Regions from separate parts of the Leptothrix mechoopdaensis genome, predicted to be linked through region 1. Evidence: riboswitches for the same ligand, from Rfam matches in the RefSeq annotation. Region 1 holds a riboswitch; the other holds the start of a gene.

Region 1 (15,277 bases):
GAGGGCATCACCGTGTCGATGTCGGGCGCGAGCTACCTGCGGCCCTGCCTGGCCTCGCACCGGCCGATCGACGCGGTGCTGCTGATGCTGGGCACCAACGACCTGAAGGCGCGGTTCCGGCTGTCGCCGTTCGAGATCGCGCAGGGCATGGCGCAGCTGGTGCGCATGATCCAGGGCAGTGCCAGTGGGCCTGACCGCCAGGCACCGGCCATCGTGCTGGTCTCGCCCACGCCGATCCTGGAGGTTGGCGGCCTGGGCGAGCTGTTCGCTGGCGGGGCCGAGAAGTCGCGCCGGCTGGCCGGCCATGTGGCCGATGTGGCCCATGCGCACGGCTGCACCTACGTCGACGGCGCGGCGCTGTGGTCGGTCAGTCCGGTCGACGGCATCCACTTCGACGCCGACGCGCACGCCGCCTTCGCCGCCGGCATCGAGCCGGTGCTGCGCGGGCTGCCGGCACTGCGCTGAGCGCGTCGACCTCCTTCATTCCGACGCTTCCTTCCACTCCGGCCGCTGCGCCCAACGGACGCAGCGGCCTTTCCTTCCCGACGATGTTCAAGAACCTGCTGATCTACCGCCTGGCCGAGACCTGGCAACCCGACTTCACCGCACTGGAAGCCGCCGCCGACGCGGCCACCTTCATCCCGTGTGGCGCGACGCAGCCGATCTCGGCCGGCTGGGTGGCCCCGCGCGGTCGCGCCCACGGCACGCTGGTCGAATCGATCGGCGGCCATTGGCTGCTGCGGCTGATGGTCGAGCAGAAGGTGCTGCCGGGTTCGGTCGTCAAGCGCCGCATCGACGAGATGGCCGAGCGCATCGAGGCCGACACCGGCCGCAAGCCCGGCAAGAAGCAGCGCAAGGACATGAAGGACCAGGCCCAGCTCGAACTGCTGCCGCAGGCGTTCACCAAGCAGCTCGGCCTGCCGGTCTGGATCGCCCCCGAGCAGGGCCTGCTGATGATCGACGCGGCCAGCACGGCCCGCGCCGACGAGGTCATCACGCTGTTGACCAAGGGCCTGGCGGGCTTCTCGATCGAGCCGATCCACACGGCGCTGTCGCCGTCGACCGTGATGGCCGGCTGGCTGCTGGCGGGCGCGGCGCGGCCCGGCGAGACCGAACTGCCGGAAGCCGCGATCGAGCCGCCGGCCGTCTTCACGGTCGACCGCGACTGCGAGCTGAAGGCGCCCGACGAGTCCAAGGCGGTCGTGCGCTACGCCCGTCACCCGCTCGACACCGACGAGGTGCGCAGCCACATCGAGCAGGGCAAGCGCCCGACCCGCCTGGCGCTGACCTGGAACGGCCGCGTGTCCTTCGTGCTGACCGACCAGATGGTGCTCAAGAAGATCGAGTTCCTCGACGGCGTCTACGAAGGCCAGCCGCCGGGCAACCACCGCGATGCCGACGAGGCCTTCGACGCCGATGCGGCGATTGCCACCGGCGAGCTGATCCAGCTGATCCCCGACCTGCTCGATGCCCTCGGCGGCGAGCAGCAGCCGGGCATGCTCGTGCCGACCGAGCCGGTCGCGACGACCGCACCACGCGCGGTCACCACACCCGCCGGCAACGAGCCGCCGCCCTGGGAATGAACCCGCGCCGAGGTCGGGTCCGGGCCTGACAAGCCCGGAAGGCGTCGGCTACACTGGCCGCCGCCAGGAGAGAGCCGCTGGCCTGCAGGTCCGATCAACACGGGCCCTTCCGCAGGTTGAGGCAGCCGCCGAAGGCGCAGAGACCGGCCGAGCAAGCCGGCCTCGAACGCTCAGGCAAAAGGACTGGCACACGTCTGCGCAACAGACGTCACCTCACTGGAGAGAGACCGCCACGGCCCACGGCCGGCAGGCGGTCCACCGAAGGGGCAAGCGGCGTGGTGGCCCAACCACCGAGCCGTCAATCTCTCAGGTAAAGCGGACAGCGAGGGCACACCCGGCGACCGACAGGTCGGCGGGTCCGGATGGCGCCCCATCCAACGCCCTCGGAGCCTCAGATGTCCGCTGACACGCCCTCTTCTGCCTCTGCCCTGCTGCAGACCCCGCTGCACGACCTGCACCTCGAACTCGGGGCCCGCATGGTCCCCTTCGCCGGCTACGCGATGCCGGTCAACTACCCCGCCGGCATCCTGGCCGAGCACCGCCAGTGCCGCGAGTCGGCCGCGCTGTTCGATGTCTCGCACATGGGCCAGCTGCGGCTGGTCGGCGATGACGCCGCCCGCGCGCTCGAGAGCCTCGTGCCGGTCGACGTCGTCGACCTGGGCGTCGGCCGCCAGCGCTACGGCTTCTTCACCAATCCGTCGGGCGGGCTGCTCGATGACCTGATGATCACGCGCCGCGCCGACGACCTGTTCCTGGTCGTCAACGCCGGCTGCAAGGACGCCGACACGCGCCACCTGATCACGCACATCGGCCACCGCTGCCAGGTCATCCCGATGCCCGAACGCGCGCTGCTGGCGCTGCAGGGTCCGAAGGCGGTCGACGCGCTGGCGCGCATCAACGCGGGCGTCGCCTCGCTGACCTTCATGACCGGCGGCCACTACGCGCTGGCCGGGGCCGACTGCTACGTGACCCGCTCGGGCTACACCGGCGAGGACGGCTTCGAGATCTCGGTGCCAGCCAGCCACGCCATCGCGCTGGCCCGCACGCTGCTGGCCCAGCCGGAGGTCGCGCCGGCCGGCCTGGGCGCCCGCGACACGCTGCGGCTGGAGGCCGGCCTGTGCCTCTACGGCCACGACATCCACGCCGCCACCTCGCCGATCGAGGCCGGCCTCACCTGGGCGATCCAGAAGGTGCGCCGCCCCGGTGGCGCGCGTGCCGGTGGCTACCCCGGCGCCTCGGTCATCGAGGGCCAGCTGACGCAGGGCGCGACGCACAAGCGCGTCGGCCTGGTCGGCCTGGAACGTGCCCCCGTGCGTGAAGGCGCCACGCTGCATGATGCCCACGGCCACAAGCTCGGCACGGTCACCAGCGGCACCACCGGACCGACCGTCAACCAGCCGATCGCGATGGCCTACGTCGCCACCAACCACGCGGCACCTGGCAACACGCTCTACGCCGAAGTCCGCGGCAAGCGCCTGCCGATGAAGGTGACCCCGCTGCCGTTCGCGCCGCACCGATACTTCCGGGGTTGAGCGACGCCCGGGCGGGCCGTCGCTCGGCCCGTTCGCCTCACCCTCCAGACATCCTCGCCATCTGTTTCCAGGAGCCCTACATGCCTCTCCAGTTCACTTCCGACCATGAATGGATCGATGCCGCCGACGCCAGCGCGGCCGTGGTCGGCATCACCGTGCACGCGCAGGACGCGCTCGGTGACGTGGTCTTCGTCGACCTGCCCGCCGTGGGCGCCACCTTCGCCAAGGGCGAGGTCGCCGGGGTCGTCGAATCGGTCAAGGCCGCCGCCGACCTGTACGCGCCGGTCAGCGGCGAGATCGTCGCCGTCAACGAGGCGCTGCGCGACGACCCGTCGCTGGCCAACAGCGATCCGCTGGCCTCGGGCTGGTTCTTCAAGGTCAAGCTGAGCAACCCGGCCGAACTCGCCGACCTGCTCGACCAGACCGGCTACGACGCGCTGCTCAAGACGCTCTGACGCGCCCGCGTCATGACGCTCTCACGCGCCTGACGCCGACCCGGACCGCCCCGCCCTTGCGGCGCGGTCCGGCCGCACCTCCTTTCATCGCCGCCACCATGCCCGCCCAGCATCCCCACGCCGCACCGGTCAGCCTGACCGCGCTCGAGAACCCCACCGAATTCACCGCCCGCCACATCGGCCCCGATGCCACCGACGAGCAGCACATGCTGTCGGTCATCGGCAGCGCCAGCCGGGCCGCCCTGATCGACGCCATCGTGCCCGCCAGCATCCGCCGCGCCGCCGCGATGGACCTGCCGCCCGCCGCGACCGAAGCTGCCGCGCTGGCCGAGCTGAAGGCGCTGGCCGGCCGCAACCGCGTGCTGCGCAGCTTCATCGGCCAGGGTTACCACGGCACCCACACGCCCGGCGTCATCCTGCGCAACATCCTCGAGAACCCGGCCTGGTACACCGCCTACACGCCCTATCAGGCGGAGATCAGCCAGGGCCGGCTGGAGGCGCTGGTCAACTTCCAGACCCTGGTCTGCGACCTGACCGGCATGGCGATCGCCAACGCGTCGATGCTCGACGAGGCCACCGCCGCCGCCGAGGCCATGACGCTGGCGCGCCGCAGCGCCAAGGCCAAGGGCAACGCCATCGTCGTCGCCGGTGACTGCCACCCGCAGACGATCGAGGTGATCCAGACCCGCGCCCGGCCGCTCGGCCTGGTCGTCAAGCTGGCCAACTCGGCCGCCGAATGGGATGCCGCGCTCGCCGCCGACGACTACTTCGCCGTGCTGGCCCAGTACCCCAGCACCAGCGGTCGCATTGACGACCTGCGCGCCGATGTCGAGCAGGTCCACGCCCGCTCGGCCGCCTTCATCGTCGCGGCCGACATCCTGGCGCTGACGCTGCTGGTGCCGCCGGGCGAATGGGGCGCCGACATCGTCGTGGGCAGCACGCAGCGCCTGGGCATGCCGATGGGCGCGGGCGGTCCGCACGCCGCCTTCATGGCCTGCCGCGACGACTTCAAGCGCTCGATGCCGGGCCGCCTGGTCGGCGTCAGCATCGACAGCCACGGCGCGCCGGCCTACCGGCTGGCGCTGCAGACGCGCGAGCAGCACATCCGGCGCGAGAAGGCGACCTCCAACATCTGCACCGCCCAGGTCCTGCCGGCCGTCGTGGCCAGCATGTACGCGGTCTACCACGGCCCTGCCGGCCTGACGCGCATCGCCACCCGCGTGGCCGCCTACGCCGCCGTGCTGGCACGCGGCCTGGAACAGCTGGGTCACACGCTGAGCCACCCCAGCGCCTTCGACACGCTGTGCCTGCACACCGGTGCACGCACGGCCGAGTTCGCCGCCAAGGCCGTCGCCGCCGGGGCCAACCTGCGCACCTACTGGGGCGACCACCTCTGCATCGCGCTGGACGAGACCACCACGCGTGACGACCTCGCGCTGCTGTGGGGCGTGTTCGCCGCGCCGGGCCAGACGCTGCCCAGCGTCGAGGCGATCGAGCGCGACGGCATCGCCCTGCGCATCCCCGCCGCGCTGCGCCGCACCAGCGCCTTCCTGACGCACCCGGTCTTCAACACGCATCACAGCGAGACCGAGATGCTGCGCTACATCCGCAGCCTGTCGGACAAGGACCTGGCGCTCGACCGCAGCATGATCCCGCTGGGCTCCTGCACGATGAAGCTCAACGCGACGGCCGAGATGATCCCGATCACCTGGCCCGAGTTCGCCCAGGTCCACCCCTATGCGCCGGCCGACCAGCTGGCCGGCTACGCGCAGTTGAACGAGCAGCTCTGCGCCTGGCTGTCGCAGGCCACCGGCTATGCCGGCATCAGCCTGCAGCCCAATGCCGGGTCGCAGGGCGAATACGCCGGCCTTCTGGTGATCCAGGCCTGGCACGCCAGCCGCGGCGAGGCCCATCGCGACATCTGCCTGATCCCCGAATCGGCCCACGGCACCAACCCCGCTTCGGCCCAGATGGCCGGCATGCAGGTGGTGGTGACCAAGTGCGATGCCGAGGGCAACATCGACCTGGCCGACCTGCGCGCCAAGTGCCAGCAGCACCGCGAGCGGCTGGCCGCGATCATGATCACCTACCCGTCGACCTACGGCGTGTTCGACACCCACGTCGGCGAGATCTGCGCGCTGGTGCATGAACACGGCGGCCGGGTCTACGTCGACGGCGCCAACATGAACGCGCTGGTCGGCGTGGCCGCACCGGGCCAGTTCGGCGGCGACGTGAGCCACCTGAACCTGCACAAGACCTTTTGCATCCCGCACGGCGGCGGCGGCCCCGGCGTCGGGCCGGTCTGCGTGGTCGACGACCTGGTGCCCTTCCTGCCGGCGCATCGCAGCGGCGGGCTGGAGACGACGGCACAGGCCATCGGCGCCATCAGCGCCGCACCGCTGGGCAACGCGGCGGTGCTGCCGATCAGCTGGATGTACGTGCGCATGATGGGCGCGGCCGGCCTGCAGGCCGCCACCGAGACGGCCATCCTGAGCGCCAACTATGTGGCCGCGCGGCTGGCCGACCACTACGACATCCACTTCAGCGGCGGCATCGACGGCGTCAAGGGCGGCGGCGTGGCGCACGAGTGCATCCTCGACCTGCGCCCGCTGAAGGACAGCTCCGGCGTCACCGCCGAGGACGTCGCCAAGCGCCTGATCGACTACGGGTTCCACGCCCCGACGCTCAGCTTCCCGGTCGCCGGCACGCTGATGGTCGAGCCCACCGAGAGCGAACCGCGCGCCGAGCTGGACCGCTTCTGCGACGCCATGATCGCCATCCGCGAGGAGATCCGACAGGTCGAACGTGGCCTCTGGCCGCGCGAGGACAACCCGCTCAAGCACGCCCCGCACACGGCGGCCAGCCTGCTGGCCGAAGACTGGCCGCACCCCTACAGCCGCGACATCGCCGCCTACCCGGTCGCCAGCCTGCGCCAGTCCAAGTACTGGTGCCCGGTCGGCCGCGTCGACAACGTGCACGGCGACCGCAACCTGTTCTGCAGCTGCGTGCCGGTGGCGGAGTACGCGTCTGCAGCGGAGAGTTGAGCGATGCCGGTCATCTCGATGAACTGCTCGCCGACTGGCAACTCGCTGCCAGCGGTGAACTGCCCTACAAGATCGACCCCCTGTGAGGTGTCCATGCATTGGGATGTGAAGACCGTCAAGCCACTGGCGAACCACCGGATCCACGTCGAACTGGCGGATGGCCGCCAAGGTTTGTTCGACCTGACGCCCTACCTGGACCACGGCGTGTTCCGGGAGCTGCGGGATCCCGTCTACTTCCGCCGCGTCGGCATCCAGCTCGGTGCGGTGACCTGGCCGAACGGTCAGGACATCGCACCCGAGACGCTGGTCGCGGGATTGGTGTCGTCGGACGCTTCGGCAACGCTGTCGTGAAGCTCCCGTGCCGCCTCATACAACGTCGGTGAAGAAGAAGGCTCTCGCATGACCCAGCAGTTCGCCAGCGACAACTACGCCGGGATGTGCCCGAACGCGGCGCGGTGGTTCCAGGATGCCGGGGCCAGCGGGCATGAGCCGGCCTATGGGGAGGACGGCTGGACGCAGCGGGTGTCGGAGGCGCTGCGCGAGCTGTTCCAGACCGACTGCGACATCTACTTCGTCTTCAACGGCACGGCGGCCAACTCGCTGGCGCTGGCCTCGCTGTGCCAGAGCTACCACTCGGTGATCTGCACGTCGGTGGCGCACATCGAGACCGACGAGTGCGGCGGGCCGGAGTTCTTCTCCAACGGTTCCAAGCTGCTGGTGGCCGATGCCGACAGCGCCGCCGGGCGGCTGGGCAAGCTGACGCCGGACGCCGTCGAGGCGCTGGTGACCCGGCGCCACGACATCCACTACCCGAAGCCCAAGGTCGTCAGCCTGACCCAGGCGACCGAGCTGGGCACCGTGTATTCGGTCGAGGAGGTGCGCGCCATCGCCGCCATCGCCAAGCGCCGGCACCTGAAGGTCCACATGGACGGCGCGCGCTTCGCCAACGCGGTCGCGACGCTGGGTTGCCACCCGAGCGACATCACCTGGCGGGCCGGTGTGGACGTGCTGTGTTTCGGTGGCACCAAGAACGGCCTGCCGGTCGGCGAGGCGGTGGTGTTCTTCGACCGCGACCTGAGCCAGGACTTCGCCTGGCGCGTCAAGCAGGCCGGCCAGCTGGCCTCGAAGATGCGCTACATCTCGGCGCCGTGGCTGGGTCTGCTGGAGAACGACACCTGGCTGTCCAACGCCCGCCAGGCCAACGCGATGGCGCAGCGGCTGCATGCGGCGATCCGGCACCTGCCGGGTGTGCAGGTGCTGCACGAGCCGCAGGCCAACGCGGTGTTCGCGCGCCTGCCGGCGGCGGCGGCCACGGCGCTGCGGGCCAAGGGCTGGCGCTTCTACGAGTTCATCGCCGGCGGCGGCTGCCGCTTCATGTGCGCCTGGGACACCACGCCGGAATCGGTCGACGCATTCGCGGCCGACATCGCCGCCGCCGTGGCGGCTGCCGCTCCGGCCTGAGCCGGCCGACAAACGCAGCATTCAAGCCGGGGCAACGGTGCGGGTCATGACGGGGCTCAGAATCGGCGCCGTCCCGAACCGTTGAAGAACGCCATGACGAACGTCCCGAACACCGCCTCGAACCCCGACCCGCACGCCGCCAACATCGAGCTGCTGCCCGCCGACGGCGCCCCGCGCCAGCTGATGCTGCTGCTGCACGGCGTCGGCGCCAATGCCGCCAACCTGCTGCCCCTGGCGCGGGTGCTGCAAGCCCATTTCCCGCAGGCCGCCGTGCTGTCGCTGCAGGGCTACGACCGGTTCGACGGCATGCCGCACGACGGCTCGGCGCGGCAGTGGTTCTCGATCCGCGGCAACGTCGAGGCCGAACGTCCGGCCCGCGTCGCCGCCGTGCTGCCGCGTCTGGTGGCCGACATCCGCGCGCATCAGGCGCGCCTGGGCGTCGGCGAGGCGGCGACCGCGCTGGTCGGCTTCTCGCAAGGCACGATCCTGTCGCTCGAAGCGATTGCCGCCCACGACGGCCTGGCCGGCCGCGTGCTGGCCTTCAGCGGCCGCTATGCGACGCTGCCGGAACAGGCGCCCAAGCTGACCACGCTGCACTTCTTCCACGGCAGCGCCGACCCGGTGATCCCCGTGCGGCATGCCAAGGACGCGATGCAGCACCTGGCGCAGCTCGAAGGCAGCGACGCCACGATCGACATCGCCGAGGGCGTCGGCCACGAGCTGAACGCCGCGCTGCTGGACTGCGCGCTGCACCGCCTGACGCATCACATCCCGATGCGGACCTGGCAAGCGGCGCTCGGTGGCGTCGCGGCGGCGGCCTCGCCGGCCGGTGGCGACACGCTGCAATGAGCGACTGGGCCGGGCCCCGGCCTTCCCCGGCTGAGAATGCGGTCTTCCTGTAGATCGCGGCCCCTCGCCTTGGCGAGAATGCGCGCCGCACCGTCTCCAGCCAGACCCAACCCAGCCCCCGACCAAAGGTAAACCCGATGCCCGCCTACCGCTCCAAGACCTCCACCGCCGGCCGCAACATGGCGGGCGCGCGCTCGCTGTGGCGCGCCACCGGCATGAAGGACGACGACTTCAGCAAGCCGATCATCGCGATCGCCAACAGCTTCACCCAGTTCGTGCCGGGCCACGTCCACCTGAAGGACCTGGGCCAGCTGGTGGCGCGCGAGATCGAGTCGGTCGGCGGCGTCGCCAAGGAGTTCAACACCATCGCCGTCGACGACGGCATCGCGATGGGTCACGACGGCATGCTGTATTCGCTGCCCAGCCGCGACATCATTGCCGACTCGGTCGAGTACATGGTCAACGCCCACTGCGCCGACGCGCTGGTGTGCATCTCCAACTGCGACAAGATCACCCCCGGGATGCTGATGGCCGCGATGCGCCTGAACATCCCCGTCGTGTTCGTCTCCGGCGGCCCGATGGAAGCCGGCAAGGTGCGCCTGGCGGTGCCGGGCACGCAGACGGTCCAGATCAAGAAGCTCGACCTGATCGACGCGATGGTCATGGCCGCCGACAGCAAGGTCAGCGACGCCGACCTGGCCGAGGTCGAGCGTTCGGCCTGCCCGACCTGCGGCTCCTGCTCGGGCATGTTCACCGCCAACTCGATGAACTGCCTGACCGAGGCGCTCGGCCTGTCGCTGCCGGGCAATGGCACCGTGCTGGCCACCCACTCGGACCGCGAGGCGCTGTTCAAGCGCGCCGGCCGCCTGGCTGTCGACCTCTGCAAGCGCTACTACGAGCAGGACGACGCCAGCATCCTGCCGCGCTCGATCGGCAAGAAGGCCTTCGAGAACGCGATGACGCTGGACATCGCGATGGGCGGCTCGACCAACACCATCCTGCACATCCTGGCCGCCGCGCAGGAAGCCGGCATCGCCTTCGACATGGCCGACATCGACCGCCTGTCGCGCGACGTCCCGCAGCTGTGCAAGGTCGCCCCCAACACGAACAAGTACCACATCGAGGACGTGCACCGCGCCGGCGGGATCATGGCGATCCTGGGCGAGCTGGACCGCGCCGGCAAGCTGCACACCGACGTGCCCACCGTGCACGCGCCGACGATGAAGGACGCGCTGGACGCCTGGGACATCGCCCGCAACCCGTCCGAAGAGGTCCAGACCTTCTACAAGGCCGGCCCGGCCGGCATCCCGACGCAGGTCGCCTTCAGCCAGTCGACCCGCTGGCCGAGCCTGGACACCGACCGCGCCGAAGGCTGCATCCGCTCCTATGAACACGCCTTCTCGAAGGAAGGCGGCCTGGCCGTGCTGCGCGGCAACATCGCGCTGGACGGCTGCGTCGTCAAGACCGCCGGCGTCGACGACAGCCTGCTGGTGTTCGAGGGCCCGGCCCATGTGGTCGAAAGCCAGGACGAGGCCGTCGAGCACGTGCTGAACGACCAGGTCAAGGCCGGCGACGTGGTGGTCGTGCGCTACGAGGGCCCCAAGGGCGGCCCCGGCATGCAGGAGATGCTCTACCCGACCAGCTACATCAAGTCCAAGGGCCTGGGCAAGGCCTGCGCGCTGCTGACCGACGGCCGCTTCTCGGGCGGCACCTCGGGCCTGTCGATCGGCCACTGCTCGCCCGAAGCGGCGGCTGGTGGCGCGATCGGCCTGGTGCGCAACGGCGACCGGATCCGCATCGACATCCCGAACCGCTCCATCGACGTGCTGCTGAGCGACGAGGAACTCGCCCGTCGCCGCGCCGAGCAGGACGCCCTGGGCTGGAAGCCCGCGCAGCCGCGTCCGCGCAAGGTCTCGGCCGCCCTGAAGGCCTACGCCCTGCTGGCCACCAGCGCCGACAAGGGCGCCGTGCGCGACCTGTCGCTGCTGGGGGACTGAGGCCTCACTCGGCCCGCAGGCCGGCGAGGTAGTCGACGATGGCCCGGCGGCGGGCCTCGTCCTTCAGCCCGGGAAAGCTCATGCGCGTCCCGGGCACCAGCGACACCGGGGCCAGCAGGAATCGCCCGAGCGTGTCCTCGTCCCAGCGCACGGCGGCCTGCTTCATGGCCTCCGAGTAGTCGTAGCCCGGCGCAGTGCCCGAGAGACGGCCGACCACGCCCAGCAGCGCCGGCCCGATGCGGTGGCCGGCGTTGGACGAATGGCACGGGCCGCAGGCGCTGTGAAACGCCCTGGCCCCGTCCTGTGAAGGTTCGGGGGCGGCAGCCGACACGAAAGCGGGCGCGCCTGCCAGCGCCAGCGCGGTGCAGCCCCGCACGAGGGACATCAGGCCATGAGTCGCGTGGTGCATCACAGGGCCCAGAGGAAGTAGACGAACAGCGTGTCGTGGTCGGCAGCCTGGCCGGCCTCGCCATCGAAGACGGTGTGGTGCGTGAGCGTGGCACCGACCCGCGTGCGCATGCCCGCGTGCCACGGCGGTGGCGGGAAGAACGGGTTGATGACGTAGGCGTCGAGCTGCACGCCGGCCGTGTCGGGCCGGCCGCTGGCGGTGGTCCAGAACCCGGGGGCGGCCGGGCCGGTGCGGCGGAAGTGGCCCAGTGTCACGGCCTTGTCCTTGCCGTGCAGCCAGGTCGCCGACGCCTTGAGGCTGTCGAACCGGATCGTCGAATCCGCCTGCGTGTCGACGTGCCAGTCCTCGCGCTGTCCCGACAGCCGCAAGGTGCCCTCGTGCGGGCCGTGCGCCTCGTGCCACAGCAGATCGAGCCCCAGCACCCGCACGCGTGCACCGCCAGCTTCCGAGCCACCGGGCGAGTCCAGCCGCGTCGACAGGGCGCTGCCGCCGACGCTCCAGGACCCGGAGGGCAGGCGCATCTCGCGCGCCACCCGCCCCAGGGCCGCCGTGCCGACGATGCGGCGCTGCAGGTCCGGCTCGATGCCCAGCAGGTCCTGCGTCGGCCGGGGGATGCCGCCATAGGCCCCGAGTTCCGCATACCAGGCATCGTCGACGAAGCCGTAGACGCTCGCACCGGCGGCGCGCTGGACCAGCGGCCCTTCGAGCAGCGGCTGATGTTTCGGCACCGGCCCGGCCGTCGTGCGGGCGTAAGGCCAGGACCGGGCTGGCGACGCGTTCCACGGGTCGTGGAAACCGGGGTTGTTGTTCACGGCGATGCCGTACACCAGGTCATGCCCGCCCAGCGCCGTGCTGTCGGCCGCGCGCACGTCGACGTTGCCCAGCCGCAGACGCTCGGCCTGCGGGCTGTAGACCAGCTCGGCGTAGGCCCCCACGTGCGCCGTCAAGGCACCGCCGCTGATGAGCTTGGCGCGCTGCAGCAGCACGTTGTCGTTGCGGCCGAGGTGCGGCCCCAGGTCAGCCCGGTCACGGGCGATGTGGGTGGCGCCCAATTCCAGGTAGCCCGACAGGGGCACGCCCGGCGTGCCACCGGTCATCGTGTAGCCGCCGAGCATGAATTGCCGGCCGAAGGGCGTGAGTTCCGGTGGCGAGGTGTGGCAGGCCGCGCAGGGCTGGCCGGTCTGGCGGGCGAACAGCGGCGTGGCGGCGGCCATCGGGGCCGTCAGCGCCAGCAGCATGGACATGACCATGCCGCCGGCCAGGGCCGTTGCCAGCGTCTCGACCCGCGCTGCCAGTGCGTTGCGGCGCCTCATGCGTCGACCTGATCGAGGCGGAAGCTGGCGCGCAGGTCGGGCTGGTGGTCGCACGCCCTGTATTCACCGGTCGCCGGGTCCTGGACATATCGGCCCGTCTGACCGCCACGCGCGATCACCGCCAGCGCATCGGCGAAGGCATCCACGTCGGCCAGCGTGTTGTACAGGCCGAAGCTGATGCGCACCATGCCGGGCACCTGGCGGTGATCGCCCTGCAGCAGCTCCGTGCGAACCTTGCGGGCAGCGGCGGCATCGAGCCTGAGCAGCTCCAGCAGGTAGGGATGCGCGCAGAAGCAGCCGTGCCGCACGGCAATCGCGAACTCGGTCGACAGGATCGCGGCGACCAGGCCGTGCGGCACCTGATCGACGTTGAAGGCGATGACACCCAGTCGACCGGCCGCCGAGGCCGGGTCGGCCTGACCGTAGACGCGCACGTTCGGCAGTGCCGCCATCCGGGTCAGCGCGTGGGCCGTCAAGGCCGCCTCGTGACGGGCCAGCCGATCCATCCCGTGACGTGACAGGGTCTGAAGGGCCGCCGCCAGCGCCACGGCGCCCACCACGTTGGGCGTGCCGGCCTCGTCGCGATCCGGTGCGGCCGCCCAGGCCACCTCGTCCGGCGAGACGAACAGCACCGTGCCGCCACCACATTGATCCGGCGCACCGCGCTCGAAGGTGTCCCGACGGCCGATCAGCACGCCGGTGCCGAAGGGCGCATACATCTTGTGTCCGGAGATGGCGAGGTAGTCGAGGTGCGCCGGATCCGACAGCGGCCGCATGTCGATCGCACGGTGCGGGGCCAGCTGGGCGCCGTCGACCAGGATGCGTGCGCCGGCCGCGTGGGCCCGGGCCGCGATGCGGTGGATGTCGGGCAGGTGGCCGGTGACGTTCGATCCGCCGGTGATCGCGACCAGCCGGACCCGCCCGGCGTGCGCGTCCAGCAGCGCCTGCAGATGCGACTCGTCCAGCCCGCCGTGTTCATCCGCACGGATGCGAAGGACCTGCGCGCGGGCACGCCACGGCAGGTCGTTGCTGTGGTGCTCCAGCTGCGAGACGAGCACGATGTCGTCGAAGCCGAGATCGAGCCGGGCGGCCAGCTTGTTGATGGCCTCGGTCGTGTTCTTGACGAAGATCGCGACATGCGCATGGGGGTCGGCACCGACGAAATCGAGCACCACCTGGCGGGCATCCTCATAGGCCAGCGACGCCACCTGGCTCTTGTGGCCGGCACCGCGGTGCACCGACGAATACCAGTCCATGAAGCGACGGACCGTCGCCATGACCTCCAGCAGCACGGGCGTGCTGGCCGCGTTGTCGAGGTTCACGGCGCGCCGGAAAGTCCCGTCCAGGACCGGCACCTGACGGTGCTGGCCGACCACCAGCGGCGCGTCGACGAGCGTCTCGGACGTCTCGGGCGCCTCGGATGTCCCGGGCCGCGCCGGCCACTCGCACGCGCCGTGGGCGCAGATCTCGTAGGCGGGATCCTTGCGCGTCCAGCCACGACGCACCAGCAGGCCATGCAGCTCGCAGCCGATGCACAGGCCCAGCACGGCCTCCAGCCACATCAGCACCAGGCAGATCAGGCAGATCGTCATCGGCACGGCGCCCCGCACGCCGGCCTGCGTGACGAGCACCATGGCGGAGGCCATCGCGAGGCCCAGCGTCCAGGCAAAGCGCTTGGGCGTCGCGGACGCCCATTCCGGTGGCTTGCGCCGCATCAGCCAGCGGGCGACCTGGCGCACGGGGCTGTGCTGGAAGCCGAACCACACGCGGACCAGGAACTCGATGAAGAGTCCGGCGCTGATCACCTGCATGGGCCCGTAGGCCCTGACGACGAAGGCGCTGACGAACGCGTAGGCCGCCAGCACCATCGTCACGCCCGCTGCGGCGCGGACCTCGTGTTCATTGAAGACACCCGCTCGCAGCGGCTTGCCGTCGACGCCCAGTCCGAAGATGGACTGGCCGTAACGCGGATTCAGTGTGTGGGTCATGACTTCTCCTTCGGCCCATTGTTCTGAGGCCGTCCGAGCCGGTCCATAAGCCGTTTGGACTAGCCGGGAGACGGGTGATCGCGATAGTCCAAACGTGCTATCGACTCACCTCGGTGCCGCTTCGAGACTCGGCCGGATCGACCGTCAAGGCCTTCCTGCCCTCCTCGCGCCTGCACACCATGCCAATCAACCTGCCCGTCACCCTCGCCCGGCGCCTCGTCCTGCTGGTCGATGACCACGGGCTGTTCCGCGCCGGCCTGAAGCTGCTGCTCGAGCGCCATCCCGCCCTCAACCTGCAGGTGCTCGAAGCCGGCTCGATCGACGAGGCGGTGTCGCTGCTGCGGCTGGAGTCGTCGATCGAACTCGTGCTGCTGGACATCCGGCTGCCGGGCCTGAGTGGCCTGGCGGGCCTGCAGCAGATCCGCCAGGCCCATCCGGCCGCGCGGGTCGCGATGCTGTCAGGAGAGATCAGCCCGCCGATCATTGACGAGGCCCTGAGCCGGGGCGCCGACGGCTTCATCCCGAAGTCATCGCGTCCGGAGGTGGTCCACGCGGCGGTGGCGGCCCTGCTGGAGGGCCGACGCCACTTCCCGATGGTCGAGGGGACCGGCTCGGCCGGCACCCACACGGACAACCTGCGGCTGAC
Region 2 (15,277 bases), 1.5 Mb from region 1:
ACCTGTTCCTGATCGTCACGCTGAGCCTGGGCATCCGCCGCTTCATCCTGCGACCGCTCGATGCCGTGCGCGACGCGCTGGTGCAGGTCGGCAGCGAACAGGCCGACCTGTCGACCCGCCTGCCCGAGGACGGCAGCGTCGAGTTCGCCGCCATCAACCGCGAGTTCAACGCCTTCATCGCGCAGCTGGAACGGGCCGTTGGCGGCAACGTCGACGAGGTCCGGCAGGCCATCGGCCGGATCGCCTCGGGCGAGCTGGGCGCGCGCGTGCCCGCGACCATCGCGACCGAGCCGCAGAGCATCCTGGGCGGACTGGCGCGGATGCAGTCGACGCTGCAGCGCATGGATGCCGACCTGCGAGTGGCGCTGTCGCAGGCCGAGGCGGCGACACGCGCCAAGGGCGAGTTCCTGGCCCGCATGAGCCACGAGATCCGCACGCCGATGAACGTCGTGATCGGCATGAGCCACCTGGCCAGCCGCAGCACCGACGAGGCCAGCCGGCGCGAGCACCTGCGCGGCATCGAGCAGGCCGGCCACCACCTGCTCGGGCTGGTCAACGACGTGCTGGACGATGCGCGCATCTCGGCCGGCCGCATGACGCTGGCCTCGACACCGTTCGCGATGGCCGCCGTGCTCGACAACATCGCGTCGATGTTCCGCGAGCGCGCCGCCAGCCTGGGCCTGGCGCTGCACATCGTCATCGACCCCGATGTTCCTCCGCTGCTGATGGGCGACCCGACGCGGATCGCGCAGATGATCATCAACTACGTCGGCAACGCGCTCAAGTTCACCGAGCGCGGCAGCGTGACGGTGCAGGTCGGCTGCGTTCGCGCCGACCCCACCGAAGCGCGCCTGCGGCTGGCCGTCACCGACACCGGCGTCGGCATCGACGACGAGACCCTGGCGCGGCTGTTCACCGCCTTCGAACAGGCCAGCACGTCAACCGGGCCACGGCACGTCGGCAGCGGGCTGGGACTGGCGATCACGCGCGAGCTGGCCAGGCTGATGGGCGGCGACGCGGGCGTCACGAGCCGGCCCGGCGAGGGTTCGACCTTCTGGGTCGAGATCGAACTGGCGCTGCCCCAGGCGCGGCTGCACGGGCCCGCGCATGTGCCCCGGCCGGAGGCGGCCCCGATCGACCTGCGCGGCCAGCGCATCCTGCTGGTCGAGGACAACCTGCTGAACCAGCGCGTGGCCGTCGGCCTGCTGGCCGAGACCGGCGTCACGGTCGATGTCGCCGGTGACGGCCCGACCGCGCTGGTGCTGGCCGGCCAGCACCGCCACGACCTCGTGCTGATGGACATGCAGATGCCCGGCATGGACGGCCTGGAGGTCACGCGCCGGCTGCGCGCCGATCCGGCCCACGACCGCCTGCCGATCGTCGCGATGACCGCCAACTCCCAGCCCGAGGACCGGGCCCGCTGCGCCGCCGCCGGCATGGACGACTTCCTGGCCAAGCCGGTCGAGCCCGAGCGGCTCCACACCGTGCTGGCGCGATTCCTGGCGCCGTCCTGGCCGATGAAGGCGCAAGCCCCTTCGCCATCGGCCATCCCGCCCGACTGGCTGCGCGAGCTGACCGGGCTGGACGTGACCGCCGGCCTGCGCCGGACCCTGGGCCGGCCGGCCGTCTTTGCCGACCTGCTGCGCGCCTTCGTGGCCGCCCACCACGACACCGACCGGCGCCTGGCCGACGCGCTGCAGGCCGGCGACCGGGTGCTGGCCGGGCGCATCGCCCACACGCTGCGCGGCATCGCCGGACAGATCGGCGCCGAAAGTCTTCAAGCTGCCGCCCGGCAGGTCGAAAAGACTGCACGGCAAGGGCGCGTCGACGCCGACGACCTGGCCTGCCTGGCCACCAGTCTGCAGACGCTGGTGACGATGCTGGCGCAGCGCCTGCCGGCCGAGACGCCGATGCCGTCGAGGCCCGACACCGGTCAGGCCGACGAACACCGCTGGCGCGACCGCCGCGTCGACGGCCTGCTGCGCCGGCTGCTGGCCGATGACGACCCGCGGGCGCTGAAGCTGGCGCAACGGCATCGTCGTTCGCTGGAGCGGCTCCATCCGGCGCGGATCGGCCGGCTGCTCGATGAACTGCAACGCTGCGACTTCCCCGCCGCGCTGGCCCTGATGGCGGGTCAAGGCGCCGCCATGACCTTCCAACCGAACGGACCCCCGGCATGAGCCCGAACCCGATGAGACGTGCCGAACTGCCCACCGTGCTGGTGGTCGACGACAGCCCGCCGGTCCTGGCCCTGATCGGCGACCTGCTGCGCGGCAGCCACCGGATCCGCGTCGCGCCGTCCGGCGCGCGGGCGCTGGAGATCGCCCGGGCCGAGCCGCCCGACCTGATCCTGCTCGACATCCTGATGCCCGAACTGGACGGCTACGAGATCTGCCGGCGCCTGAAGACCGACGCGGCACTGCGCGAGGTGCCGGTGATCTTCCTGACCGCGCTGGACGACATCGATGACGAGGCCCGCGGCCTGGAGCTCGGTGCCGTCGACTACATCGCCAAGCCGATCGTGCCGGCGCTGCTGCGCGCCCGCGTGCGCACCCATCTCCAGCTCAAGGCCTCTGCCGACACGCTGCGGGCCCATTCCAGCAACCTGGAAAGCGAGGTGCAGCGCCGCATCGGCGAGATCCTCGACACCCAGGACGTCACGATCAACCTGCTGGCCGCCCTGGCCGAGGCGCGCGACAACGAGACCGGCAACCACATCCTGCGCACCCAGCGTTATGTGCGCGCGCTGGCCGAGGTGCTGGCCCAGGACCCGCGCCACGCGCATGTGCTCGACCACGACACGATCGAGCTGCTCTACAAGTCCGCGCCGCTGCACGACATCGGCAAGGTCGGCATCCCCGACGCGATCCTGCTCAAGCCCGGCAAGCTGACGCCGGCCGAGTTCGAGATCATGAAGACCCACACCACGCTGGGCCACGACGCGCTGTGCAGCGCCGAACGGCGGCTCGGCAAGTCCGCGCCCTTCCTGCGCTACGCCAAGGAGATCGCGCTGTCGCACCAGGAGAAGTGGGACGGCTCAGGCTACCCGCAAGGCCTGGCCGGCGAGGACATCCCGCTGTCGGCCCGCCTGATGGCCGTCGCCGACGTCTACGACGCGCTGATCAGCCGGCGCGTCTACAAGGCCCCGATGAGCCACGAGGCCGCGACCGCGCTGGTCCTGCAGGGGCGCGGCAGCCACTTCGACCCGGCCGTGGTCGACGTCTTCATGCGCCTGAACGAGGTCTTCCGCCAGATCGCGACCGCGTTCGCCGACCAGGACGATGACCCGCCGGAACTCCGGGCCGACTGAGCGTCAACGCGCGCCGCCCGCCACCTCGGCCGGATCGAGGAAACGCGCCGCCAGCCCGGCCCGGCCGGGGTAGTACCGCAACCACGGCCGCGCCTGTTCCAGCACACGGGCCACCGCCGGATGGGCGATCAGGCGCTCGAAGTAGGCGGCCAGATGGACCTGCCCCGGCTCGAACGGCACGTAGGTCACGGCATAGAACAGCGCCGGCGCGGCGGCGCAGTCGGCCAGGCTGAAGGACGGGCCGCTGACCCAGGTCCGGCCCTGCAGATGGCGGTCGATGAAGGCGTAGGCCGTTGCCAGCGTCGCCCGCGCCTGCGCCACGCCACGCGCGTCACGCTCGGCCTCGGGCCGCAGCAGATCGCCCGTCAGCGCCTGCATCGGCGTCATCACCTGCAGGTCGAACAGGCGGTCCCACAGCCGCACGTCGAGCGCCGCATCGACGTCATCGGGGATCAGCCGGGCGCCCGATGTCGCGTGGTGCCGCTGCAGGTACTCGATCGCGATGCTCGATTCCGGCACCGGCCGATCGCCGTCCATCAGCAACGGCATCTTGCCGGTCGGCCAGCGCGCCAGATGCGCCGCCCGCTCGTCCGGATCGCCCAGGTTCAGCAGCCTGTGCTCGACCGCCACCCCCAGCACGTCGATCGCGACGAGCACCTTCTGGCAATAGGACGACAGCGGGTGGTAGTGCAGCGTCAACGGGGTCATCGGCGGCTCCGGCAAGGGACAAGGTCGCGAGACGATTCTGGCGCCGTTCCTCAGCCCGGGCTGAAGAACACGCCGTCGGCCTGCAGCGCGGCGATCTCGGCGGCGCTGTAGCCGAGCGAGCGCGCCACCTCGGCGTTGTGTTCGCCCAGGTCCGGCGCGACCTGCGTGATCGTCGTGTCGCAGCCCGAGAAGCGGAACGGCAGGTTGGGCAGGCGCAGCGTGCCGTGGCGCGGGTGCTGCTGCTCGACCACCATGCCGCGGGCCAGGATCTGCGGGTCGGCCAGCACCTCGTCGATGCGCTGGACCTTGGCGCTCGGCACGTCGATGCCATCGAGCAAGGCCAGCACCTCAGCCACCGGCCGGGCAGCGACGAAGGCGCGCACGGCGGCCAGGATCTCCAGCCGGTTCGTGTTGCGCCCGGCGAGCGTGTGGAAGCGCGCATCGGCGCCAAAGCCGGCGGGGCCGCCGTGGGCCTCGACCAGCGTGGCGAAGCGCTTCCAGGCGTCGTCGACCTGCGCGGCGATGACGAGGTCGCCGTCCTTCGCGCGGAACACGCCGTAGAGCGTCGACGTCGGCATGTCGTGGCCGGTCTGCTCGGGCAACACGGTGCCGCCGGACAGCGTGCAGCACTGCACCGCGTACTCGTGCATCGACACCAGCGTGTCGTAGAGCGCCATGTCGATGTGCTGGCCCAGGCCGGAACGCTCGCGGCCCAGCAATGCCGCGTTGATCGCGGCCACCGCGTGGATGCCCGTGTACATGTCGCCCAGCGAGATGCGCAGCAGCGGCGGTGCCTCGCCGGGCGTGCCGACCATCTGCATGATCCCGCTCTTGGCCTCGGCGATCAGGCCGAAGCCGGCGCGGTGGGCGTCCGGTCCGGTGTGGCCATAGGCCGAGATCGAGCAATAGACCAGGCGCGGGTTGCGCGCCGACAGCTCGGCCCAGCCCAGGCCCAGCTTGTCGAGCGCGCCGGGCCGGTAGTTCTCGATGAACACGTCGGCGCTGTCGCACAGCGTCTGCATGAAGGCCTTGCCACGCGGGTCCTTCATGTTGACGCTGACACCCTGCTTGCCCATGTTGAGCTGCAGGAAGTAGCCGCTGGTGTGCTCGTCCAGCACATGCGCATGCTGGCGGCCGGCGTCTCCACTGCCGGGCCGCTCGACCTTGATGACCTCGGCGCCAAGCGCCGCCAGGCAGCGCCCGACATACGGCCCCGCCAGGAAGTGCGAGTAGTCGATGACGCGGATGCCGGCGAGAGGTGGTGCCCCTCGCCCGGCGGGTACGCCGGTCGATCCCCCGAGGGGATGCGGGCCGGCTTGGGGCGGCCCGGCGCTCGGCCCGTTGCTGTCGTCAGCGTATGAACTCATGCTGCCTCCTGGGGACGGCGCGGCACCATCAGCCGGTGTTCGCCCTTCTGCACCACCTGCCCGTGCTGGTTGACCAGCTCGGACGGCAGGATGACGATGCCCCAGCCGGGCTTGCTCTTCGAGGCCCGCAGGCCGGTGATCGAGAAGCGCACGTGCAGCTCGTCGTCGACCCGGATCGGCAGCAGGAAGTCCCAGGTCCAGCCCAGCGACATGCCGGGCAGGAAGCGGTAGTCGCTGCGGGTCTTCAGGCCGTCGGCAATCGACAGGCCGAACAGGCCGTGCGCGACGATGCCGCCGAAGTGGCTGGCGTTCGCATAGGCCTCGTCGACATGCACGGGGGTGTGGTCGCCGGTCAGGTCTGCATAGGCCAGGATGCGTTCCTTCGTGACGACGTAGGACGGGCTGGTGCAGCGGTCGCCGTCACGGGCGTCGTCCCAGTACTTCTCGGGGCTCAACGTGTGGGAACTCATGGCCATCACTTCTCGGCACGCGGGTTGATGGCCAGCGCGGCAGCCACGCAAGACGCCGGCTTCGCCTGCATGAACTCGACGGCCAGGCCATCGGGCAGGCGCAGCCAGTTGCGGCCTTGCGGCATCTCGGTCACGCCGAATGCCTGCGCGGCGGCCAGCGTCGCCTCGAGGTCCTCGCACATGACGCCGAGGTGGCCGAGCCGCCCTTCCGGGCCGGCGAAGTCGGGCCTGGCGATGAACTGCAGGCCGCCGAGCGTCCAGTACTGGACGGGGTTCTCCAGGGTGCCCTGGACCTCGCGCATCGGCATGCCGCAGACCTCCTGGAAGAAGCGGATGTGCCAGTGGATGTCGCGCACCCAAATGGCGACGTGTTCGAGGTAGGTGCGGGCGCTCATGACTTTTCTCCGTGTTGATCGGTGTTCCTGGCGTTCGTGTTGACCACGAGGGCCCGTTCGATGCCCTTGATGCAGGCCACCAGCGTCGCGTTGACGGGGGTCGGGATGCCGTGCTGGCGGCCCGCGCGCACGACGGCGCCGTGGATGAAGTCGACCTCCGTCACGGAACCCTTTTCGAGGCTCTGCAACATGCTGGCCTTGAAGGCGCGCGGCAGCCCTTCGGCGGCGCGGTTCCAGGCCTGCTCGGGCTCGCTGAAGCTCAGTCGCACGCCGGCCGCGCGGGCCACGGCCAGGGCCTCGGCGACGGCGGCGAGCGCGGTCTCGCGGACCTCGGGCACCTCGTAGAGATCGCCATAGGCGAGCCGCGTGATGCCGCTCAGCGCACTGGTCGCGACGTTGACCAGCAGCTTGTCCCACATCGTGCCGAGGATGTTGTCGCTGACGGTGGTGGACAGGCCCGCCCGGTTGAACTCGGCCGCGATGGCCGACACGCGCGGCGTGATCGCGCCGTCGAGTTCGCCGATGTGGGTCTGCTTGCCGACCGTGCCCGAGATGATCCGGCCCGGCGCCAGCATCACGCCGCCCAGGTAGGTCTTGCCCGCCAGCACACGTTCGCGGCCGACGGTGGCGGCGAGGATGTCCTCGTGGCCCAGGCCGTTCTGCAGCGACAGCACGGCGGTGTCCGGCCCGATCACCGGCGCGGCGCCGAGGATGGCGGCCTCGGTGTCGAAGGACTTGACCAGCACGATGACAAGGTCGGCCTGCGGCAGGCCGGCGCAGCTTGTCGCCGCCTGCACCGGCACGCTGCGTTCGCCCTCCGGCGTGACGAGCTGCAGGCCGCGCGCGTTCATCGCCTCGACCTGGGCCGGCGAGCGGTTGATCAGCCAGACGCGCGATCCCACCTCGGACAAGGCCGCGCCGATGGTGCAGCCGAGCGCGCCCGCGCCGACGATGCAGATGTTCACGTGTGGGCTCCGGGAGCGATGGGGAGCCCACACCTTAGGGACATCGCCCCATGTTGTCGATGCAATGGCGGCAATGTCGACATTGCGGATCACAATGTCGACATGCGCACCGCAAGCCTCGACGACCTGCCCGACCCGAAGCTGCTGCGCCTGTTCGACGTGCTCTACCAGACCCGCAGCGTGACCCGCTCGGCCGAGCAGCTCGGCCAGAGCCAGCCCACCGTCAGCATCTGGCTGGCACGGCTGCGCGAGCAGCTGGGCGACCCGCTGTTCGTGCGCACGCCGGCGGGCATGTTGCCGACGCCGCGCGCGGAAGCGCTGATCGGCCCGACGCGCACCATCCTTGAGTCGCTGCGGCGGCTGGCCTCGCTCGACGAGGCCTTCGACCCCGCCACGGCGCAGCGCCGTTTCCGCATCTGCATGACCGACGCCAGCCACATCACGCTGTTGCCGCCGCTGCTGGCCCGGGTGCGGGCCGAGGCGCCCGGCGTGCAGCTGGCCGCCGCCCGCATGGACGGCCAGACCGCGCAGGCGCTGGCCTCCGGCGAGGCCGACCTGGCCGTCGGCTACGCGCCCTGGCTGGAGACCGGCATCTACCAGCAGACGCTGTTCCAGCAGGACTGGGTCTGCCTGGCCAGCCCCACCCACCCGCGCCTGGCGCGGCGCCGCCGGCTCAACCTCGACCTCTACCAGGCGGTGCCGCACGTGACGATCGCCGCCGGCACCGGCGCGCACCTGCTCGATGCGGCACTGGCGCGCTCAGGCGTGGAGCGGACGGTGCAGCTGGAGCTGCCGAGCTTTCTGGGCCTGGCGCCCATCATCTCGGCCACCGACCTGCTGGTGACGCTGCCGCGCCAGATCGGCGAGACGCTGGCCGCACTCGGCGGCCTGAGCGTGTTTGCCTGCCCGGTGCCGGTCGAGACCTTCCAGGTCCGCCAGCACTGGCACGCGCGTTACCACCAGGACGCCGGCAATCAGTGGCTGCGCGGCGTCATGCGGGCGCTGTTCAGCGCCTGACCCGCGCCCTTGCCCGACGTCGATGCCGGCAGGCCGGTGAACGCGAAGTCGATCTCCGGCGCCAGCCCGCTGACGATGCGCGCGATGCTCTTGCCCGACCCGCAGGAATGGGTCCAGCCCAGCGTGCCGTGGCCGGTGTTGAGGAACAGGTTGTCGATCTTCGAGCGGCCGATGATCGGCACGTTCGACGGCGTGGCCGGCCGCAGACCGGTCCAGAACTGGGCCTGCTCGGCATCGCCCGCGCCGGGGAACAGCTCCTCGGTGCGGCGCACGATGGCCTCGCAGCGCACCCGGTTCAGGTCGCGGTCATAGCCGTTGAGCTCGGCCGTGCCGGCGATGCGCAGGCGGTCGCCCAGGCGCGAGAACACCAGCTTGTATTCGTCGTCGGTCAGCGAGACCTGGTGGGCCATCGAGGCGTCCTTGACCGGCATCGTCACCGAGTAGCCCTTGGCCGGGTAGATCGGCAGGCGGATGCCCAGCGGCGCGGCCATCAGCGGGCTCAGGCTGCCCATCGCCAGCACGTAGGCGTCGCCGCGCACGCGCTGGAAGCGGCCGTCGGCATCGGTCGCCTCGACATGGTCGATGCGGCCGCCGACCTCGCGCAGCGCCGTCACCGTGTGGCTCATCAGGAAGGTCACGCCGTCGGCGATGCAGCGCGCGACGAGCTCGCGGGCGAACTGGTTCGCGTCGCCCGACTCGTCCTCGGCGGTGTAGGTCGCACCGGCGAGCTGCGGCCGGATGTGGCGCAGCGCTGGTTCGAGCCGCACGGCCTCGTCGGCCGAGATCACGCGCCGGTCGCAGCCCAGGTCACGCATCTGCGCGGCCGGTGCCTCGGCGCCGTCGAACTCCTTCTGGCTCGTGTAGAAGTGCAGGATGCCCTGCGTGCGCTGGTCATAGCGGATGCCGGTGTCGCGCCGCAGTGCCTGCAGCGTGTCGCGGCTGTAGGTGCCCAGACGCACGATCTGCTCGATGTTGTGGCGCGTGCGGGCCGGCGTGCATTCGCGCAGGAACTGCAGGCCCCACAGCCATTGCCGCATGTCGGCACGGATGCGAAACAGCAGCGGCGCGTCTTCCTGGCCCAGCCACTTCAGCACCTTCAGCGGCGCACTCGGGTTGGCCCAGGGTTCGGCATGGCTGACGGAGATCTGCCCGCCATTGGCGAAGCTGGTCTCGGCCGCCGCCGTGGCCTGGCGGTCGATGACGGTGACGTCGTGGCCTTGCTGGCGCAGGAAATAGGCCGAGGTCACGCCGAGCAGGCCGGCGCCGAGGACGATGACTTTCATGGAGCACCCCACAGGACAGATGCGCCCGGCGCCTGGCCGGACGGTGTGCCGCTCCCCCTGTCCTCGATACCTGAGAGATTCAGCCCCCGGCATCGCCCGGGGCCTTGCTCCTTCGGTGCGTCACGTCGGTGACGGCTCTCCAGACGGCGTTGGTGGTGTGCAGTACGGGACCTGAGCGTTCATGGGAGTTTGCGCCTTCGGTGGCCGGACAGGTCCGGCACTCTCCTGCAGGGCGTTGCCGCCTTCACCCGTTGCGACCGGCCTTTCCGGCCGATGCGGGGTGTTGGCGACACCGCACGGGCGGAATGTAGGGTGGACCGGTTCTGGCGTCCAATGCATTGGATGATGGTTGAGCATGAGGCCAATGCATCAATCTTCAGGACGCCATCGCACGCCACGACGTGCGCCGGGCCATTGCCCGGCTCGGGCCTTGTTTCTATGCTTCGCGCCATGTCGACATGCTCCACCCGGGTCGCCGCGAAGTGCCTGGCCGTCACCTGGGCCTGCGCGCTGCCCTGGGCCGCGCAGGCCTTGCAGTGTCCGGAGATGCCGAAGCAGGCCTCGCGTGATGCGGAGGTCGAGGTGCGGGTCGGCGTGCGCTTGCTGGGCGATGCGAAGGGGCCGGAACTGGAGGCGCGGGCGCGCCAGCTGACGACCGACCTGATGGGGCGCCTGCCGCGCGCCGACCGGGTCTATCTGGAGCAGATGCTGTTTGCCGCCTATTGCAGCGCCGTGCGCGACAACGCGGCACTGACCGAGGGCGAGCGCGAAGCTCGGGTGCTGGCCTATCGGCGGGAGATGCAGAAGGCGCTGGGCGACGGCGCCGTGCCGGCCGCCGTCGATCCGCGCGACAAGGCACGCGCCGAACTCGCACGGCTGCCGGTGCCCTACACGGGCGCGGCGTTCCACCGGGCCATCCGGGACGGTGACCTGAAGGTGGTGCGCCTGTTCATCGCCGCCGGCATGGACCTGGAGGTCCGCAACCCCGACACCTGGCGCCCCTTGCAGGCGGCGGTGTTCCATGAGCAATGGGCCGTGGTCGATGCCCTGATCGATGCCGGTGCGGCACCGGCCGGCGGTGCCCTGGCGCAGCTGGGCGCCCGTGGCGACCTGGCGCGTGTCAAGCGTCTGCTGGCCCGCCGGCCCGCCAAGGAGGAGATCGACGCCGCCTGGGTGCTGGCCGCGTCCTATGCGCAGACGGAGGCTGCCCAGCTGATGCGCGAACGTGGCGCCGACCCGGTACGGCTCGGGCCGCAGGCCGTGCTGCGCGTGGCCGTGCGCAACGGGGAAGACGCCGAATCGCTGCGGGCGCTGGAGGTGCTGGCCGCCCAGGGCGTGCCGATCGACCAGGCCGACGATGACGGCTGGACGCCGCTGATGCAGGCGGTGACCCGGGGCAAGCCCCGCGTCGTCGCGACGCTGCTGCGCCTGGGCGCCGACCCGAACAAGGTTTGCCCGTGCAGCGGCTACGGCGATGGCCTGATGACGCCGCTGCTGCTGGCGTCGATGCAGGACGCCGACGACGTCATCGCGCCGCTGCTGGACGCCGGTGCGCGCCCCGACGCCACCAACGCGCGCGGCCGCAGCGCGCTGCACCTGATGCTGGACAAGGGCACCCGCACGCCGGCACCGGTGCTGCTGCTGCTGGACCGTGGCGTGCCGGTCGACACGCCCGACGCCGACGGCGTGACACCGCTGATGCACGCCGCCGAGAACGCCCAGGCGCCCGTCGTGCGCGCCCTGCTGGACCGAGGCGCACGACCCGCCGCACACACGCCGGCCGGCCGCACGCCGCTGGCCTTCGCGGCGGTCCGCGACCGCGACGACAACGCCACCTTGCTGATCGACGCAGGCGCGCCGGTCGACGCCCGGACCCAGGACGGCCGCACGGTGCTGGCCTATGCCGTACGCCGCTACGCCACCGACACGGTGCGCCTGCTGCTGCAACGCGGCGCCCGCCCCGACCTGCCCGATCGCGACGGCCTGACACCCCTGGACCACGCCCGCGCGCTGACCGACGGCGACGCCCGCCGCGCCATCATCCGACTGCTGGAGAACGCTGCCCGATGAACACACGCCTTCCAGCCGCACGCCGGCTCTTCATGCGGGTTGCAGGGCCCCTGCTGGTCATGCTGGCCACGCTGCCCGCCCATGCGCTCGACTGCCCCGAACCGCCCCGCCAGACCCAGAAGGACTGGGACGTCGACGTGCAGGCCGAAGTCGGCCGCATCGGCCCGGTGCGCGGCGCCGAACTGCGCACGAAGGTGCGGTCGGTGACGCACGACCTGATGTCCAGGATGCCGGGCGCAGACAAGCTCTACCTCGAACAGATGATGTTCTCGGCCTACTGCAGCGCGCTGCGCGACGACCACAACATGGCCGAAGGCGCCAAGGCCCGGCAGATCCTCGACTACCGGCGCGAGCTGCAGCGGGCGTTGAAGGTGAAGTGACGTCCGCCGCGAGCCGGCGATGAACGCCGAGGACCACCCGACCATGCCCACGCCCCCAACGCGAACGAACACCGATGCACGAACACTTCCGCCCCGTCGCTCTTGAACACGCGAGCCGCCTGATCAACCACGGCCCGACCGTCCTGGTGACCAGCGCGGCCGGCACGCAACGCAACGTGATGGCCGCCGCCTGGTCGATGCCGGTGGAGTTCACGCCGCCGCGCATCGCCGTCGTCATCGACAAGAACACCCACACCCGCCAGCTGATCCTGGCCAGCGGCGCCTTCGGCCTGTGCATCCCCGGCGCCGGCCTGGCCGACCTCACCTATGCCGTCGGCAGCACCAGCGGCCGCGACATCGACAAGTTCGCCCGCCACGCCATCGACGCCCGCCCGGGCCCCGTCCTGGGCATGCCGATGATCGAGTCCGGCTGCGCCGCCTGGCTCGAATGCCGCCTGATCCGCGAGCCCCACACCGAGGACGCCTACGACACCTGCTTCGCCGAAGTCGTCGCCGCCGCCGCCGACGAACGCATCTTCAGCCAGGGCCACTGGTCCATCCGCGACGACAACGCGGCGCTGCACACGCTGCACCACCTGGGCGCCGGGCTGTTCGCGTGTGCGGCGGGGACGGTGCGGGCCCAGCCGGTCGCCTGACGCTCGGGATTACCCCAAACCCACCGAAGGAACTCCGCCGGGCGTGACCGACTCTCTCCGGGCGCGTTGTCTGTTCGATCGGCCCTTACGCCCGCAGGGAGACCCATGGACGCCATCAACCCCTACGACCTGAGGCCCTGGGTGGGCCAGTACGGTCCCCACATCCAGGCCGAACTGCCGCCACCCCGGCACGCCAGCCTGCCCGCCATGGCCGAGGCGGCCTGCGGCCGTTTCGCGGACCGCACGGCCTTCACGACGGTCATGCCCAACGGCATGTACGGCGCCCTGACCTACCGCGAGGTCCAGCACAGGAGCGACCAGTTCGCGCGTTACCTGCGGGCGGTGCTGGGCCTGGCGGCCGGCGACCGTGTGGCGATCCAGATGCCCAACACCCTCGCCTACCCGGTCGTGCTGCTGGGCGTGCTGAAGGCCGGCTGCGTGGCGGTGAACACCAACCCGCTCTACACGGCGCGCGAGATGGCGCACCAGTTCAAGGACAGCGGCGCCAAGGCGATCGTCATCGTCGACCTGTTCACCGACAAGCTCGAAGAGGCGCTGCCGCAGACCGACATCGCCCATGTCGTCATCACCCGGGTGCCCGAGTTCTTCCCGCCGGTGGTCGGGCCGATCGTGCATGCGGTGATGAAGTACTGGAACCGGCAGGTGCCGGCGCATGGCCTGAAGGCCACGTCGCTGCCGGACGCGCTGGCGCAGGGTGCCGCTGCGGGTGGTGAGGTGCACGGCTACTGGCGCGACCTGGGCCACGACAGCCTCGCGCTGCTGCAGTACACCGGCGGCACCACCGGCGTGGCCAAGGGCGCGATGCTGACGCACGGCAACCTGCTGTGGAACGTGGCGCAGATGCGCTCGATGTGCGAGAGCCACCTGTCAGAAGGAACCGAGGTGGTGCTGACCGCCCTGCCGCTCTATCACATCTTCGCCTTCACGGTGAACTTCCTGTGCATGTTCGATGCCGGTGCCAGCAACGTGCTGGTGCCCAGCCCGCGGCCGGTGCAGAACCTGCAGCGCGCGATCGAGAACCACGGCATCACCTGGATGACCGGCGTCAACACGCTCTACAACGCGCTGCTCGGCGAGGAGTGGTTCACCGCCTACCCGCCGAAGAGCCTGAAGGCCGCGGGTGGCGGCGGTGCGGCCATGCACCACGCCGTGGTGGAGCGTTTCGAGCAGGTCACCGGCGCGCCGCTGGTGGAGGGCTACGGCCTGACCGAGAGTTCGCCGGTGGTGTGCTTCCAGCCGCTGAACGCGAAGCGCCATCGCGACAGCATCGGCATCCCGGCACCGATGACCGACGTGCGCCTGGTCGACGACCAGGGCCTGCCGGTGGCCGTGGGCCAGCCCGGCGAACTGCTGCTGCGCGGGCCACAGGTGATGCAGGGCTACTGGCAGCAGCCGGCGGCGACGGCCGAGGTGCTGCGCGATGGCTGGCTCGCGACCGGTGACGTGGCGGTGATGGACGCCGAGGGCACGTTCCGGATCGTCGACCGCAAGAAGGACATGGTCCTCGTCAGCGGCTTCAACGTCTATCCGAACGAGGTCGAGGATGCGCTGACCCGCCACGACGGCGTGCTCGAGGCTGCCGTGATCGGCGTGCCCGATGCGAAGACCGGCGAGGCGGTGCGGGCCTGCGTGGTGCGGCGCGACGAGACGCTGACCGCCGAGGCGCTCACCGCCCACTGCCGCAGCCTGCTGGCCGGCTACAAGGTGCCGGCGCACATCGAGTTCCGCGACGAGCTGCCCAAGACCCCCGTCGGCAAGATCCTGCGGCGCGAGCTGCGCGCGCAGGTGCTGGCCACCTGGCAGACCCCGACGAAAGGCTGATCCACCATGCTGTCGGAAACCGAAACCCGCCTGCTCGGCGTGATGATGATGGTCATCATGCTCGGCATGGGCGCGAGCCTGACCTTCAAGGACTTCGCGATCGCGCTGCGCAAGCCGGCCGGCGTCGGCATCGGCCTGGTCACGACCTATGTGCTGACCCCCATGCTGGGCTACACGCTCGCGATGCTGCTGAACCTGCCGCCGGCCTATGCGGTGGGCCTGATCCTGATGGCCTGCCTGCCCGGCGGCACGACCAGCAACATCTTCAACTACTTCAGCAAGGGCGTGCTGAGCCTGTCGATCCTGATGACGGTGGTGTCGACGCTGTTCGCGGTGGTGCTGGTGCCTCTCACGCTGGGCATCTTCTCCGCCGGCATCGACGGCGAGTGGCAGATCCCGCCGGGCAACGTCGCGCAGGTGCTGTTCCTGCTGCTGGTGCCCACGCTGATCGGCATGCTGCTGCGCAAGTGGAATGCCAATGTCGGCGCCGTGATCGAGATGGTCGGCGGCGCGCTGGGCATCGTCGTGATCCTGTTCCTGATGATCAGCTGGGTGCCGCGCAACCACATGCTGCTGGCGACGACGCCGTGGCAGGTGTACTTCGGCGCGATCGGACTGGGCGTGTTCGGCTTCGGCGTGGGTTATGCCTTCGCCCGCCTGGTGCGCCAGGACCGGCGCCGCGCCCGAACGATCGCGCTGGAGACCGGCATCCAGAACGGCCCGCTGGGCGTGCTGATCGTGCTGCTGACCTTCACCGGCACGCAGCAGCAGGAGGTGCTGCTGATCCCGGTGCTGTACTCGCTGTTCATCGTGC

The links. Region 1 has a riboswitch for glycine ahead of gcvT (glycine cleavage system aminomethyltransferase GcvT). Riboswitches for the same ligand answer to the same signal wherever they lie in the genome.
Region 2: another riboswitch for glycine. It lies ahead of ACWA7K_RS05395 (D-amino acid dehydrogenase); the one in region 1 lies ahead of gcvT (glycine cleavage system aminomethyltransferase GcvT).

The regions. Positions count from the first base shown of each region.
Region 1 is NZ_CM132699.1:2,716,266-2,731,542, forward strand. It holds gene ACWA7K_RS11845 (SGNH/GDSL hydrolase family protein) at 1-465, shown strand, start outside; gene ACWA7K_RS11850 (recombination-associated protein RdgC) at 549-1,583, shown strand; glycine riboswitch at 1,638-1,779, shown strand; glycine riboswitch at 1,790-1,916, shown strand; gene gcvT (glycine cleavage system aminomethyltransferase GcvT) at 1,979-3,115, shown strand; gene gcvH (glycine cleavage system protein GcvH) at 3,196-3,570, shown strand; gene gcvP (aminomethyl-transferring glycine dehydrogenase) at 3,669-6,614, shown strand; gene ACWA7K_RS11870 (DUF2442 domain-containing protein) at 6,618-6,965, shown strand; gene ACWA7K_RS11875 (threonine aldolase family protein) at 7,014-8,075, shown strand; gene ypfH (esterase) at 8,169-8,924, shown strand; gene ilvD (dihydroxy-acid dehydratase) at 9,062-10,921, shown strand; gene ACWA7K_RS11890 (c-type cytochrome) at 10,926-11,306, opposite strand; gene ACWA7K_RS11895 (hypothetical protein) at 11,330-12,643, opposite strand; gene ACWA7K_RS11900 (aminotransferase class V-fold PLP-dependent enzyme) at 12,640-14,631, opposite strand; gene ACWA7K_RS11905 (response regulator) at 14,745-15,277, shown strand, end outside.
Region 2 is NZ_CM132699.1:1,184,036-1,199,312, reverse strand. It holds gene ACWA7K_RS05435 (response regulator) at 1-2,180, shown strand, start outside; gene ACWA7K_RS05430 (HD domain-containing phosphohydrolase) at 2,177-3,310, shown strand; gene ACWA7K_RS05425 (glutathione S-transferase family protein) at 3,314-4,018, opposite strand; gene ACWA7K_RS05420 (CaiB/BaiF CoA transferase family protein) at 4,069-5,385, opposite strand; gene ACWA7K_RS05415 (MaoC family dehydratase) at 5,382-5,855, opposite strand; gene ACWA7K_RS05410 (VOC family protein) at 5,861-6,250, opposite strand; gene ACWA7K_RS05405 (ketopantoate reductase family protein) at 6,247-7,215, opposite strand; gene ACWA7K_RS05400 (LysR family transcriptional regulator) at 7,318-8,232, shown strand; gene ACWA7K_RS05395 (D-amino acid dehydrogenase) at 8,190-9,515, opposite strand; glycine riboswitch at 9,563-9,668, opposite strand; gene ACWA7K_RS05390 (ankyrin repeat domain-containing protein) at 9,966-11,585, shown strand; gene ACWA7K_RS05385 (hypothetical protein) at 11,582-11,965, shown strand; gene ACWA7K_RS05380 (flavin reductase family protein) at 12,040-12,621, shown strand; gene ACWA7K_RS05375 (AMP-binding protein) at 12,727-14,463, shown strand; gene ACWA7K_RS05370 (bile acid:sodium symporter family protein) at 14,470-15,277, shown strand, end outside.